Regions from separate parts of the Brevibacterium sp. UBA7493 genome, predicted to be linked through region 1. Evidence: riboswitches for the same ligand, from Rfam matches in the RefSeq annotation. Region 1 holds a riboswitch; the other holds the start of a gene.

Region 1 (5,723 bases):
AGCTCGGCGACGGCTTCGACATCGCCGCCAGCGCCGGCAACGTCATGACCTTCCTCGACCCCGCCTCCCGCTCAGCCGTCATCGCCAACCTCGCCTCCGTGCTCGCCCCCGGCGGGCGGCTCATCACCGGTTTCGGCGCCGGCCGCGGCTACGACTTCGACGAATACGCCGACGACCTCACGCAGGCCGGCCTGCGCATCGAGCACCGCTTCGCGACCTGGACGCTGCAGCCGTTCGCAGCCGACAGCGACTTCCTCGTCTGCGTCTCCGTCCGGGCCTGAACACGGCGGGTGTCACGACCCGATCGTGAAGATGAAGTTCCAGGTCCCAGCCGCCACCGCCGCACCGATCGTGACGGCAGCGGCGATGATCGCACCGGCGACGAGGGCTCCGTCGCGGGGATGGAATGTCGAGACCCGCGCCCACGTGCGGTTCTGCGCACCGAAGCCGCGGCCCTCCATCGCCATCGCCAGCCGGGTGCCGCGCCGGATCGCCTGCACGAGCAGTGCAAACGAGGTCTGGAAGAACCCGCTGATCCGGGCGAACACGTTCCCGCCGGCCACACCTCGGGCCCGGCGGGCTTGGGTGAGGGTCTGCCATTCGGCGATGAACAGGGTCACGAGCCGGGCGGCGGCGAGTGCCGCGAGCACGAAGGTCGCCGGCAGCCGCAGGTGCTGGATGAGGCTGTCGGCCAGGTCGGTCGGGTCGATCGTCGCGATGAGCATGACCGCCGGCAGCGCGAGCGCGAGCGCGCGCAGCGCCACCGCAGCACCCATCGTCAGCGAGTCGCTGGTGAGCAGCAGAGGGCCGGCATCGACGATGACGGTGCCGGTCTTCTGCGACAGCAGCGCGGTGCCCCAGCCGGCCATGAGCGCGGCCAGCGGCAGGAACCACAGCCGCTTGACGAGCACGGCCAGGTCGAGGCCGGTGAGCGGCAGCATGAGGATGACGAGTCCGAGCATGACCGCGGCGGAGACGACGTCGATGCTGAGCACGACCGCGATGGCGAGCACTGCACCGGCGGCGAGCTTGGCGACTGGATTGCAGCGCACGAGCGGGGTCTCCCGGACGACGGGGACGAGGAGGTCGGCGTTCATGCGCGCACCGCCTGTCCGCGGCCGAAGAGCATCCGCTCAGCGGCGATCGCCTGGAGGAACTCCGCATCATGGCTGACGGTCAGCAGCGCGGTCCCAGCATCGAGCAGCTCGCAGCTGAGCGCCGCGAGCTCCCGCCACGTGTTCGCATCCTGGCCGAAGGTCGGTTCGTCGATGATGAGCACCGGCGGGCGGGTCGCCATCATGCACGCCACCGACAGCCGCCGCTTCTCCCCACCGGAGAGCGTGTGCGGATGCGCATGCGCCAGCCGGGTCAGCCGCAGGCGTTCGAGCAGCTCGGCCACCCGCGCCTCGGTTTCGGCCTGGGCACAACCGGCCTGGCGCGGACCCAGCCGCAGCTCATCGGCGACCGTGGTCGTCAGGAACTGATGCTCCGGCTCCTGGAACACCGTGCCGATCCGGGCGACGAGGTCAGCCGCCGGCCACCGGTGCGGGTCGTCGCGGCGGGGCGCCCCGCGCCCGAGGTCGAGCAGCCGCGGCGTGGCCCGCACCCTCCCAGCACGGGCAGGCAGCAGGCCGCCGAGGGTGAGCGCGGTCGTCGACTTGCCAGCGCCGTTGTGCCCGACGAGTGCGAGCGCCTGGCCTTCGGCGAGGTCGACGCTGAGGTCACTGACGGCGACCGGGCCACGGCGGGAGCGGGCGACGGCGAGCTTCTCGGCCTCCAGCAGCACCGCACCCGCCGGCCGCGGGACGCGCGGCTGGGGGAGTGCGGCACCAGGCAGCCAGACCCCAGCGCCAGCCAGGGTGCCGCGCAGCGCCGGGCCGTGCAGCACCGCATCGGGCGCACCGTCGGCGACCAGCCCGGACTCGCCGAGCACGATGATCCGGTCGACGTGATCGGCCCAGATGTCGACCCGGTGTTCGACGATGAGCAGGGTCGCACCAGAGGCGGCCTGCGCGTCGAGAACCGCCTGGCACACCTCGGGAACGGCGGCCGGATCGATGTTGGCCGTCGGCTCGTCGAGCACCATGAGCCCGGGAGCCATGGCGAGCACGCCGGCCAGAGCAAGGCGCTGCTTCTGCCCGCCGGACAGCGCCGACGTCGGATGATCCCACGGCAGATCGAGGCCGACGGTGGACAGCGCCTTGCGGGCGCGGGCGGGCATCGCGGCCGGGTCGACGCCGGTGTTCTCCATCCCGAAGCACACATCGTCGCCGAGCCGGGCGAGCACCACCTGCGCGTCCGGGTCCTGCAGGACGAGCCCGGTGGTGCCCGAGGTGGGATCCGGTGGGCGGCCGCCGACGAGCAGCTCGCCGGTCCGGTACCCGGACTCGGCCGGCAGGACTCCTGCGATCGCATGCAGCAGCGTCGACTTCCCAGCCCCTGAGGAGCCGAGCAGCAGGACGCGCTCACCGGCCTCGATGCGCAGGTCGATGTCGCTGACAGCGGCGCGCTTGCGCCCGGAGTGCCGCCAGCCGAAGCCGCGGGCGAGGACGTCGACGCCGCGGGTCGCGGCGGCCATCAGACTTCTCGCGCGCTGCGTCCGGACGCGAAGGCGCCCAGCGCACCGGTGCGGGCGATCGCCTTGAGCGCGAACCACGAGACGAGGCCGGCGAGCACCATGCCGGAGATGCCGGCGAAGACGGTGTAGAGCGCCTTGTGCTCAAACGTCCAGGCGGCGTTGTAGAGGATGTTCTCGCCGATCGCCAGCGACAGCCCGGCACCCAGGCCGGCGAGCAGCGTGGCGATGAAGGTGTAGCGGCGGTAGCGCAGCAACGCGAAGATGATCTCAGCGCCGAAGCCCTGGATGAGCCCGGAGACGATGACCATGAGCCCGAAGTAGTTGCCCGGCACCGCCGAGACAATCGCAGCGAGCACCTCGACGTACAGCGCTGCACCGGGCTTGCGGATGATGAGCCCGCCGAGCACGCCGCCGAGCACCCACACGCCGGTCAGCAGTCCCTTCGTCGGCGGGTAGAGGGCCTGGAACGGGGCGCTGATCGTCTCCCAGGAGTTCGACCAGGCCCAGAACACGATGCCGATCGCGACGGCGAGCACGGAGGCGACGACAATGTCGACGACCCTCCAGCGCATCGTCGCCGGAACTCCGGCAGGCATGTTGTTGGGTTCGGAATGGGTGTGGCGGGTCTGGACGTCAGACATCGCAAATCCTCCTTCAATCAGGCAAGGAGGGGTGAAGAGACTCGACTTCCTCCGGCGGTATGAACCGCGTCAGGTTCGAGGGTCTGCAGCTGTGCACTCTCAGCGCTCCTCATGAGCGCTCCCCTGTCGTCGCGTCTACGGTAGCAGACCCATGTACGCCAGGGCGGCTTTGACGATGTGCTCCTGTCCGTGGTTCATCTCCGCCACGATGTCCTCGCGCAGTGCTTCGTCCGGGGTCAGCCAGTCGAGGCTGAGCGCATCCTGGCGCGGCGTGCACTCACCCTGCACCGGCAGGATGTAGCACAGGGCGATCGCATGCTGGCGCGGATCGTGAAGCTTGGAGGCACCCTCGGTCGGGAAGTACTCGGCAACGTGGAACGGGTTGAGCGAGCTCGGCAGCGACGGAAACGCCAGCGGCCCGAGGTCCTTCTCGGCATGGCGCATGAGCGCATCGCGCAGGGTCTCGTGGAAGCGCACCCGCCCGCCGATCACCTCGCGCACGAGCGAGCCGTCATCGCCGGTGCGCAGCAGCAGCCCGACCTTGTCCGGCACACCGTGGTCGTCAAGCAGCACCGGCACCGCATTGATGTAGGCCATCGGCAGGCGTCTGCGCAGCCGGGCCAGCTCATCGGGTTCGAGCCAGTTCTCATCGAAAGCCAAAGCGGTGCGTGTCATAGTCCCATGGTTCCACACGGGCTCTGGTCAGGCCAGACTCCAGGCGCATGTCCCCAGGAGCGGGAAGCGTGAACCGCCGGGGCTGCGATAGGTTCGGGGCATGAGCGATGACATGAACGAGCAGCCCACCGGCGCCGACCAGCATCTCGCCGACGAGATCAGCGCCCACTACCACCCGATCGCCATGACCCTCTTCGGCCTCCTGGACGCCGAGGACCAGATCGACCAGCCCGAATCGCAGGCTGTCGACGCCGCCCAGATCGCCGAGGTGTCGGTCGTGGCCGCCGCGCTGCGGATCTGGCACTGGGTCGCCTCCGGTCCGAACGCGCAGCGCCCGGCCGCCGAGACCGGCGAGCTGAGCGGTGAGGAGCTCGCCGCTGTCGCCGAACTCGCCCGACTCGAAGAGGCCGGTGGCGCCAAGACGCTGGCTGAGCTGCCGCTGACCGAGCGGGCCTGGGCGACGCTGCTGCTGACCGGCATGCTCGAACAGGCCGGGCCTGAGTCGGTGACCGTCGGCCTGCCCGAGCTGTTCAGCCCCGTCGCCGAGGCGGTGGCTGAGGACCGTGCGATCGAGCCCAGTGACGAGCAGGCCGGGGCGCTCGCCCGCTGGCTCAGCGTCTGGGCGCTCGCCGCGGCGAACCACTGGCAGCAGGTCAACACCCAGGTCACCGGCGCCGGTGACCTCGATATCCCGCTGTTCTCGACCCTGGCGATGTACCTCGGTGCCGGCGGGCGGGTGAGCCTGCCCGAATCCGAGCAGATCCACGCTGTGCTCGAGACCGACGAGCGGCTCAAGGCCCACACCGCCGAGTTCTTCCGGCTCCTCGGCTACGCCCCGGAGACGATCTCCGGGGAGAGCTTCGCCCATGTCGTGCTCGCCGGCACGTCTGAGACCCTGCTGCGGATTCTCGGTGACTGGCGCTCCGGCGGCGTGCTCATCGACGCCGGAGACAGCAAGCTCCGGGCGCATCCGGGAGCCCGGCTGTCGCTCATCACCCTCGTCTCGATCATCCAGGGCACCGGACAGCCGGCAGAGGACTGAACCGGCAGGGCATCAGCGCAGGCCAGCGGGCTGGCCGCGCAGCTGGGACGGGACCCGGTGAGCGAGGCCACATGTGCGCGTGGCATCCTAGAGAACGTACGGCGTTTGTGCTGCCCCTGCTCATGTTTTATCTTGATATCAAGATAAAGTGTGGCGTGGCGCTCAGCCCGCGCCGCTCATACAGTTGAATGCAGCCCGCGAACACCTCGGGCCCTGACGGTCAGCGTCGCCGACACCTCGGCTGCCGACGTCGAGATAAGGAGAATCTCCATGATCAACCATGAAGTCCGCACGTATAAGAGCTCGGAAAACCTCCCCCGCGAAGATCAGCTGGCCTGGAAGATCGCAGAAGTCGCATCCGATCCCGTCGCCGTCGAAGCCGACGTGACCGACATGGTCATCAACCGCATCATCGACAACGCCGCCGTCGCCGCCGCCTCGGTCCGCCGTGACGCACCGACCCACGCCCGCGAGCAGGCGCTGCCGCACAAGTCCAAGCCCGGCGCCACCGTGTTCGGCCAGCCGCTCGATGACACCGTCTCCCCGGAATGGGCCGCCTGGGCCAACGGCGTGGCCGTGCGCGAGCTCGACTTCCACGACACCTTCCTCGCCAAGGACTACTCGCACCCCGGTGACAACATCCCGGCCATCCTCGCTGTCGCCCAGCACCTCGGCGTCGACGGCAAGGACCTCGTCAACGGCATCGCCACCGGCTACGAGATCCAGGTCGACCTCGTCAAGGGCATCTGCCTGCACGAGCACAAGATCGACCACGTCGCCCACCTCG
Region 2 (5,723 bases), on a different contig from region 1:
GGTCGACGAGGTGGTCGACCGGCCCGTGGGCGCCTTCGGGGTTGAGGCTCAGCTGCCAGTGATCTGCCGAGGCGAGCGCACGGGCGAGGTAGTCCAGTGACCGTTCGACGGCTGCGGTGATGGTCTCCGAGCCAGTCGTGGTCTCCGAGGCAGTGGTGGTTTCCGAGGCAGTGGTGTCTGCGCCCGAGGCGGCGCTCGCCTGTGCGTGGCGGGCGGCGGCCATCTCAGCGGTGATCGTCGCGGAGAGGGTGCAGCCGGTGCCGTGGGTGTTCGGCGTGCGGATGCGGGTGTGAGTGAACTCCGCGGTGGTGCCGTCGGCCAGGGCGAGGACGTCGATGACCTCGTCGTCGAGACCGTGGCCGCCTTTGAGCAGCACGCCGTTCGCACCGTGTTCGATCAGCCGGCCGGCCTGGTCGCGCATCTGCTCGATGCTTGCGGCTTCGGGTTCGGGTTCGCCGAGCAGCAGTGCGGCTTCGGGCAGGTTCGGGGTGATGAGGTCCGCGCGCGGCATGAGCTGGCGGCGCACGGAGTCGACGGCGTCGTCGTCGAGCAGCCGGTGTCCGGAGGTGGCGACCATGACAGGGTCGACGACGAAGTAGCCGAGGTCCTTCTCATCGGCGGTGTGACAGACGAGTTCGACGAGGCTGCGGGTGGCGAGCATCCCGGTCTTCGTCGCGTCGACGGGCATGTCGTCGAGCACGCTGGACAGCTGGGCTTCGACGAAGGCCTCGTCGATGCCGTAGACCTCGCTGACGCCGTGGGTGTTCTGGGCGACCAGAGCGGTGATGGCGGTGGTGCCGTAGACGCCGCGGGCGCAGAAGGCTTTGAGGTCAGCGTGGATGCCGGCGCCGCCGGACGGGTCGGTGCCGGCGATGGACAGGGCGATCGGCGGGCGGGATGCGGGTGCGGGCATTGTTCAGCGTCCTCCGTCTGCAGTGTGGGAACCGGTGTCGTCGTGCGTCGCAGCCCGGTCCTCGGTATCGGGTGTCTGGCCGGTGAGAAACGCGGTCTTGATCCCGGCAGCGGCTGCGCGCGGGTCGGCGGCTGTGCAGATGGCGGAGACGACGCAGATGCCGGCGACTCCGGTGCCGTGCATCTTGGCAGCACCTGCCAGGTCGATGCCGCCGATGCCGAAGACCGGCAGGCCGGCTTCGCCGGCGAGCGCGCGGATCTTCTCGGGGCCGAGGACGTCGCGGGCGTTCTTCTTCGTCGTCGTCGGAAACGCCAGGCCCACGCCGAGCAGGTCGACGGTGCCGGCCTCACGGGCGGCGGCGAACTGATCCGGGGTGGTGGCCGAGAGCCCGAGCAGGGCCTCCTGGCCGATGTGCTGGCGGACTTCGGCAAACGGCATGTCGTCCTGGCCGACGTGCAGGTGCACGAGGTGTCCTTCGCTGTTGAGCTGTTCGACGACGGCGACGCGGTCGTTGACGAACACCGGCACCGGCCGGGTGATCTTCGCATCGCCGAGCACCTCGTCGACGGCTCGCAGCACATCGCAGGTGAGGTCGTACATGGCGTCGTCGGTGATGTCCTTATCCCGGATCTGGACCATTCCCGCCCCGCCGGCCACCGCCTCGGCGACGGTCTCGGCCACCGACCGGCCGGCGGCAGCACACTGGGCGGTGTCGGTGATGAAGTACAGGGCGGTGTCGACCTCGGCGAGGCGATCGTGGCTCATGCGGTGACTTCCACGGTGTCGTAGCTGACGCTGACTGCGGCGATGTCCGCGGCGGTGACGGAATGCAGGGCGTCGAGGAACTCGACGGCGAAGCTGCCGGGCCCGCGGCTCGTGCTGGCCGCGCGGGTACCGGCGGCTGCATAGTGGGCGTGGGCGGCGACGACCGCGGCGAACGGGTCGGCCGGCAGAGCGCCGAGGTAGGCGGCGACGACACCGCCTAGCGAGCAGCCGGTGCCCACGACCAGCGGCATGTAGTCCGAACCGCCGGAGACCCGGGCGATGCGCACCTGCTCACCGGCGTGGACGATCGCGTCGACCTCGCCGGAGACAGCGACGACGGAGCCGAGTGCGTGGGAGAGCTGGATCGCAGCCTCCAGGACGGCTTCGACCTCGTCGGTGGAGTCGACGCCGCGAGCACCGGCACCGGTGCCGGCCAGGGCTGCGATTTCGGAGGCGTTGCCGCGGATGGCGGTCGGCTGCCAGGTCAGGGCCTGCTTGATGCGGGTGGTGCGGTAGTCGATGACACCGTAGGAGACGGGGTCGAGCACCCAGGGGGTGCCGGTCTCACGGGCGGCGGTGATGGAGGCGTCGGCGGCGAGGAAGTTGTGGGAGCTGGCGGTGCCGAAGTTGATGAGCAGGCCGTCGGCGATGCGGGTGAACTGGGCGGCATCGGCTTCGTGGTTGATCATCGCCGGTGAGGCGCCGATCGCCAGCAGCGCATTGGCACTGAGCGGCTGCACGACGGTGTTCGTGATGCACTGGACGAGCGGATTCGACTCCCGCACCGCGGTGGCAGCCGCTGCGAGATCGGGTATCGAGGCCGCCGTCTGTGCGGGGGCAGATGGGTGCTGCTGTGTCATGACAATCCCTTCGCCAGCATGATCCAGATCAGGTTCGATGGGTATGTTCTCAGCCCGGCCTGCCGGGCACCCCATGTCTGTCCGCCACTCTAACAGTCCTGGCTGATGACGCCAGTTTGCGCTGGAGTGTGACGGCGCGGCGGCGCGCGGAGTCCGCATGCATGGGTCGCTAGGATCGGAGCAGACGGCGAAATCCGTCGGCCACCGGCAGCGCACCTGATGAAAGCGGAGGAAACCTGTGAGCGATGTGCTCTTCTCACCCAGCGAAACCGGCGAGGGCTCGTTCCTCGATCTCATGCAGCTGGAGAAGATCGACAAGAACATCTACCGCGCTGGCTACGTCTTCGATGAGCCCTATGCCCTCTACGGCGGGCAGGTCGCAGCGCAGTCGGTGCACGCCGCGGCCCTGACCGTCGATGAGGAGCGCAAGCCGCACTCCCTGCACGGCTACTTCCTGCGCCCGGGCAATGCCGCCCGGCCGACGGTCTTCCAGGTCTTCCGAGACCGCGACGGCGGCTCCTACTCCGCCCGCCGGGTCGTCGCCACCCAGGACGGCGATGTCATCTTCAATATGGCCATCAACTTCACCCGCGGCAACGAAAGCCCCGACCTGCAGGGCCCGACGGCCGCCGCCGAGGCCGAGATCCGGTTCGGGAACCCCTCGCCGATGCCGCGGATGTTCTCCTTCGAAGCCCGCAGCACCGACCAGCCGTTCACCACGACCGACTACCCGGTCCGGTTCTGGGCCCGCTGCACAGAGGACCTCGGCGATTCCGACCTGCTGCACATCTGCGCCCTGACCTACCTATCCGACATCTCATCAGGTCTGGGGGCGTTCAATACCGATGAGTTCAAGTCCGGCTCCAGCCTCGATCACTCGCTGTGGTTCCACCGGCCGGTGAACATGAACGACTGGGTGCTGTGCGACTACGCCCCGCGCTCCGCCGCCTACGGCCGCGGTCTGTACACCGGCGACATCACCACAGCCGACGGCGTGCTCGTCGCCTCGGTCGCCCAGGAAGCCCTGTTCCGCAGGCTAACCCCGGAGCAGCTGCAGCACTACCGCGGGATCGGTCGGCAGAAGAAGGACTGAGATCCCTAAGCCGACCCCGCACCCCGCGCTCGCTTGCGCACATCAAATAGTTCGCATATGCGAACTTTGAAGATTCGCTGCGGGGAACTATTGTGATGCCATGGCATTCCGATCCCCCCTCCATCGCCTGCGCTCACCTCGCGCGCACAGTCGCACCCGGCGCATCCCCCTTCTCATCACCGGCCTGGTGAGCGCAGCCGCACTGGCACTGTCCGCCTGCAGCCCAGCAGCCACCTCGGGCACGGACGACGACCGCCCACTGGTGCTCACCACCTTCACCGTCCTCAAGGACATCGCCGCCAACGTTGCAGGCGATCACCTGCGGGTGGAGTCGATCACGCAGGAAGGCGCGGAGATCCACGGCTACGAGCCCTCCCCCAGCGACATCCGGCACGCTGAGGAAGCCGACCTCGTCCTCGAGAACGGCATGGGCCTGGAGAAGTGGTTCGAGCAGTTCATCGACGTCGCCGGCACGAAGCACGTCGTGCTCAGCGAGGGCATCAGGCCGATCGACATCACTGAGGACGCCTACGCCGGCAAGCCGAACCCGCACGCTTGGATGTCACCTGCCAACACCGCGATCTACGCCAAGAACATGGTGACGGCCTTCTCGGAGCTCGCCCCCGACCACGCTGCGGACTTCGAGGCCAACGCCGAGGACTACACTGCCAAGCTCACCGAAGTCGAGACTAAGCTGACCGACACGCTTGAGACCCTGCCGGAGAACCAGCGTGCGCTCGTCACCTGCGAAGGCGCTTTCTCCTACCTCGCCCGCGACGCCGGGCTGACGGAGAAGTACATCTGGCCGGTCAACGCCGAGCACGAGGCGACCCCGCAGCAGGTCGCCTCGACCATCGAATTCGTGCGCGAAAACGACGTCCCGGCCGTGTTCTGCGAATCGACCGTCAACGACAAGGCGATGCAGCAGGTCGTGGACGCCACCAACGCGAGCTTCGGCGGCACCCTCTACGTCGACTCGCTCACCACCGCCGACGGCCCCGTGCCGACCTACCTCGATCTCATCACCCACGATGCCGAGACCATCGCCGATGCTTTGACCGGGGCCGCAGGCGCATGACGGCCGCCGCAGTCTCACCGGCGTCGTTCATCCGGCTGCGCTTGACTGGACACCGATGACCCCTCCCCGCCCCCCGCACCAGCCTGCGGCGCACCCGCCCGGACCCGGCGCGTCCACCGCCCTGGAGGTCCGGAACGTCACAGTGCGCTATGGCTCCGTGCTGGCTCTCGACGAGGCGAGCGCCGTCATCGGCCGCGGCCGCATCTGCGGTCTGGTCGGCATGAACGGCGCCGGTAAGTCCACCCTGTTCAAGTCGATCGTCGGCAGCCTCAAACCGCAGTCGGGTTCCGTGCGCATCGCCGGCCTGCCGCCTGCCAAGGCCCGGCGGGCCGGGCTCATCGGGTACGTGCCGCAGGCCGAGATCGTCGACTGGGACTTCCCGATCACCGTGCGCGAGGTAGTGGGCACCGGCCGCTACGGGCGCACCGGGATCACCCGCCGGCTCACGCGGGCCGACCAGGACGCCGTCGAGGCCGCACTGGCCCGCGTCGAGCTCACCGAGCTGGCCGGCCGGCAGATCGGCCAGCTCTCCGGCGGGCAGCGCAAGCGCGCCTTCGTCGCCCGGGGCCTGGCGCAGGAGGCCACGGTGCTGCTGCTCGATGAGCCCTTCGCCGGCGTCGACAAGCGCTCTGAGCAGATGATCTCGACGGTGCTGCGCGAGGCCGCCGATGCCGGGACGACGATCGTCGTGTCCACCCACGATCTGCACGCGCTGCCGGATCTGGCCGATGAGGCGATCCTGCTCATGCGGCGTGTGCTGCTGCACGACTCGCCTGCCGAGGTGCTGCGTCCGCAGAACCTGGCGCTGGCCTTCGGACTCGATCCGCTCGGCCGGCCGACCGACAGGCCGACCAACAACCGGCGGGCCGGAGAGACCCCGGCTGCCGGCGGGGCCCCGACTGACGGCGACGCTGCGGCCAGCGATGGGAACTGGGACGGTGAACCGCATTGAACATCATCCACCTGCTCGCCGACCCGGTTTCCTATGAGTTCATGACCCGCGCGCTCATCGCC

What was found. Region 1 has a riboswitch for thiamine pyrophosphate ahead of B4E96_RS00090 (ECF transporter S component). Riboswitches for the same ligand answer to the same signal wherever they lie in the genome.
Region 2: linked by a shared signal. The riboswitch ahead of thiM (hydroxyethylthiazole kinase) and the one ahead of B4E96_RS00090 (ECF transporter S component) in region 1 are both predicted to bind thiamine pyrophosphate.

Annotation. Positions count from the first base shown of each region.
Region 1 covers NZ_DLOD01000001.1:18,497-24,219, forward strand. Annotated here, with positions in the region: gene B4E96_RS00075 (class I SAM-dependent DNA methyltransferase) at 1-281, shown strand, start outside; gene B4E96_RS00080 (energy-coupling factor transporter transmembrane component T family protein) at 294-1,097, opposite strand; gene B4E96_RS00085 (ABC transporter ATP-binding protein) at 1,094-2,578, opposite strand; gene B4E96_RS00090 (ECF transporter S component) at 2,578-3,219, opposite strand; TPP riboswitch at 3,249-3,354, opposite strand; gene B4E96_RS00095 (DUF4916 domain-containing protein) at 3,355-3,894, opposite strand; gene B4E96_RS00100 (hypothetical protein) at 3,995-4,936, shown strand; gene B4E96_RS00105 (MmgE/PrpD family protein) at 5,207-5,723, shown strand, end outside.
Region 2 covers NZ_DLOD01000010.1:138,463-144,185, forward strand. Annotated here, with positions in the region: gene thiD (bifunctional hydroxymethylpyrimidine kinase/phosphomethylpyrimidine kinase) at 1-913, opposite strand, end outside; gene thiE (thiamine phosphate synthase) at 917-1,678, opposite strand; gene thiM (hydroxyethylthiazole kinase) at 1,675-2,538, opposite strand; TPP riboswitch at 2,526-2,622, opposite strand; gene B4E96_RS06725 (acyl-CoA thioesterase) at 2,777-3,631, shown strand; gene B4E96_RS06730 (metal ABC transporter substrate-binding protein) at 3,732-4,709, shown strand; gene B4E96_RS06735 (metal ABC transporter ATP-binding protein) at 4,765-5,661, shown strand; gene B4E96_RS06740 (metal ABC transporter permease) at 5,658-5,723, shown strand, end outside.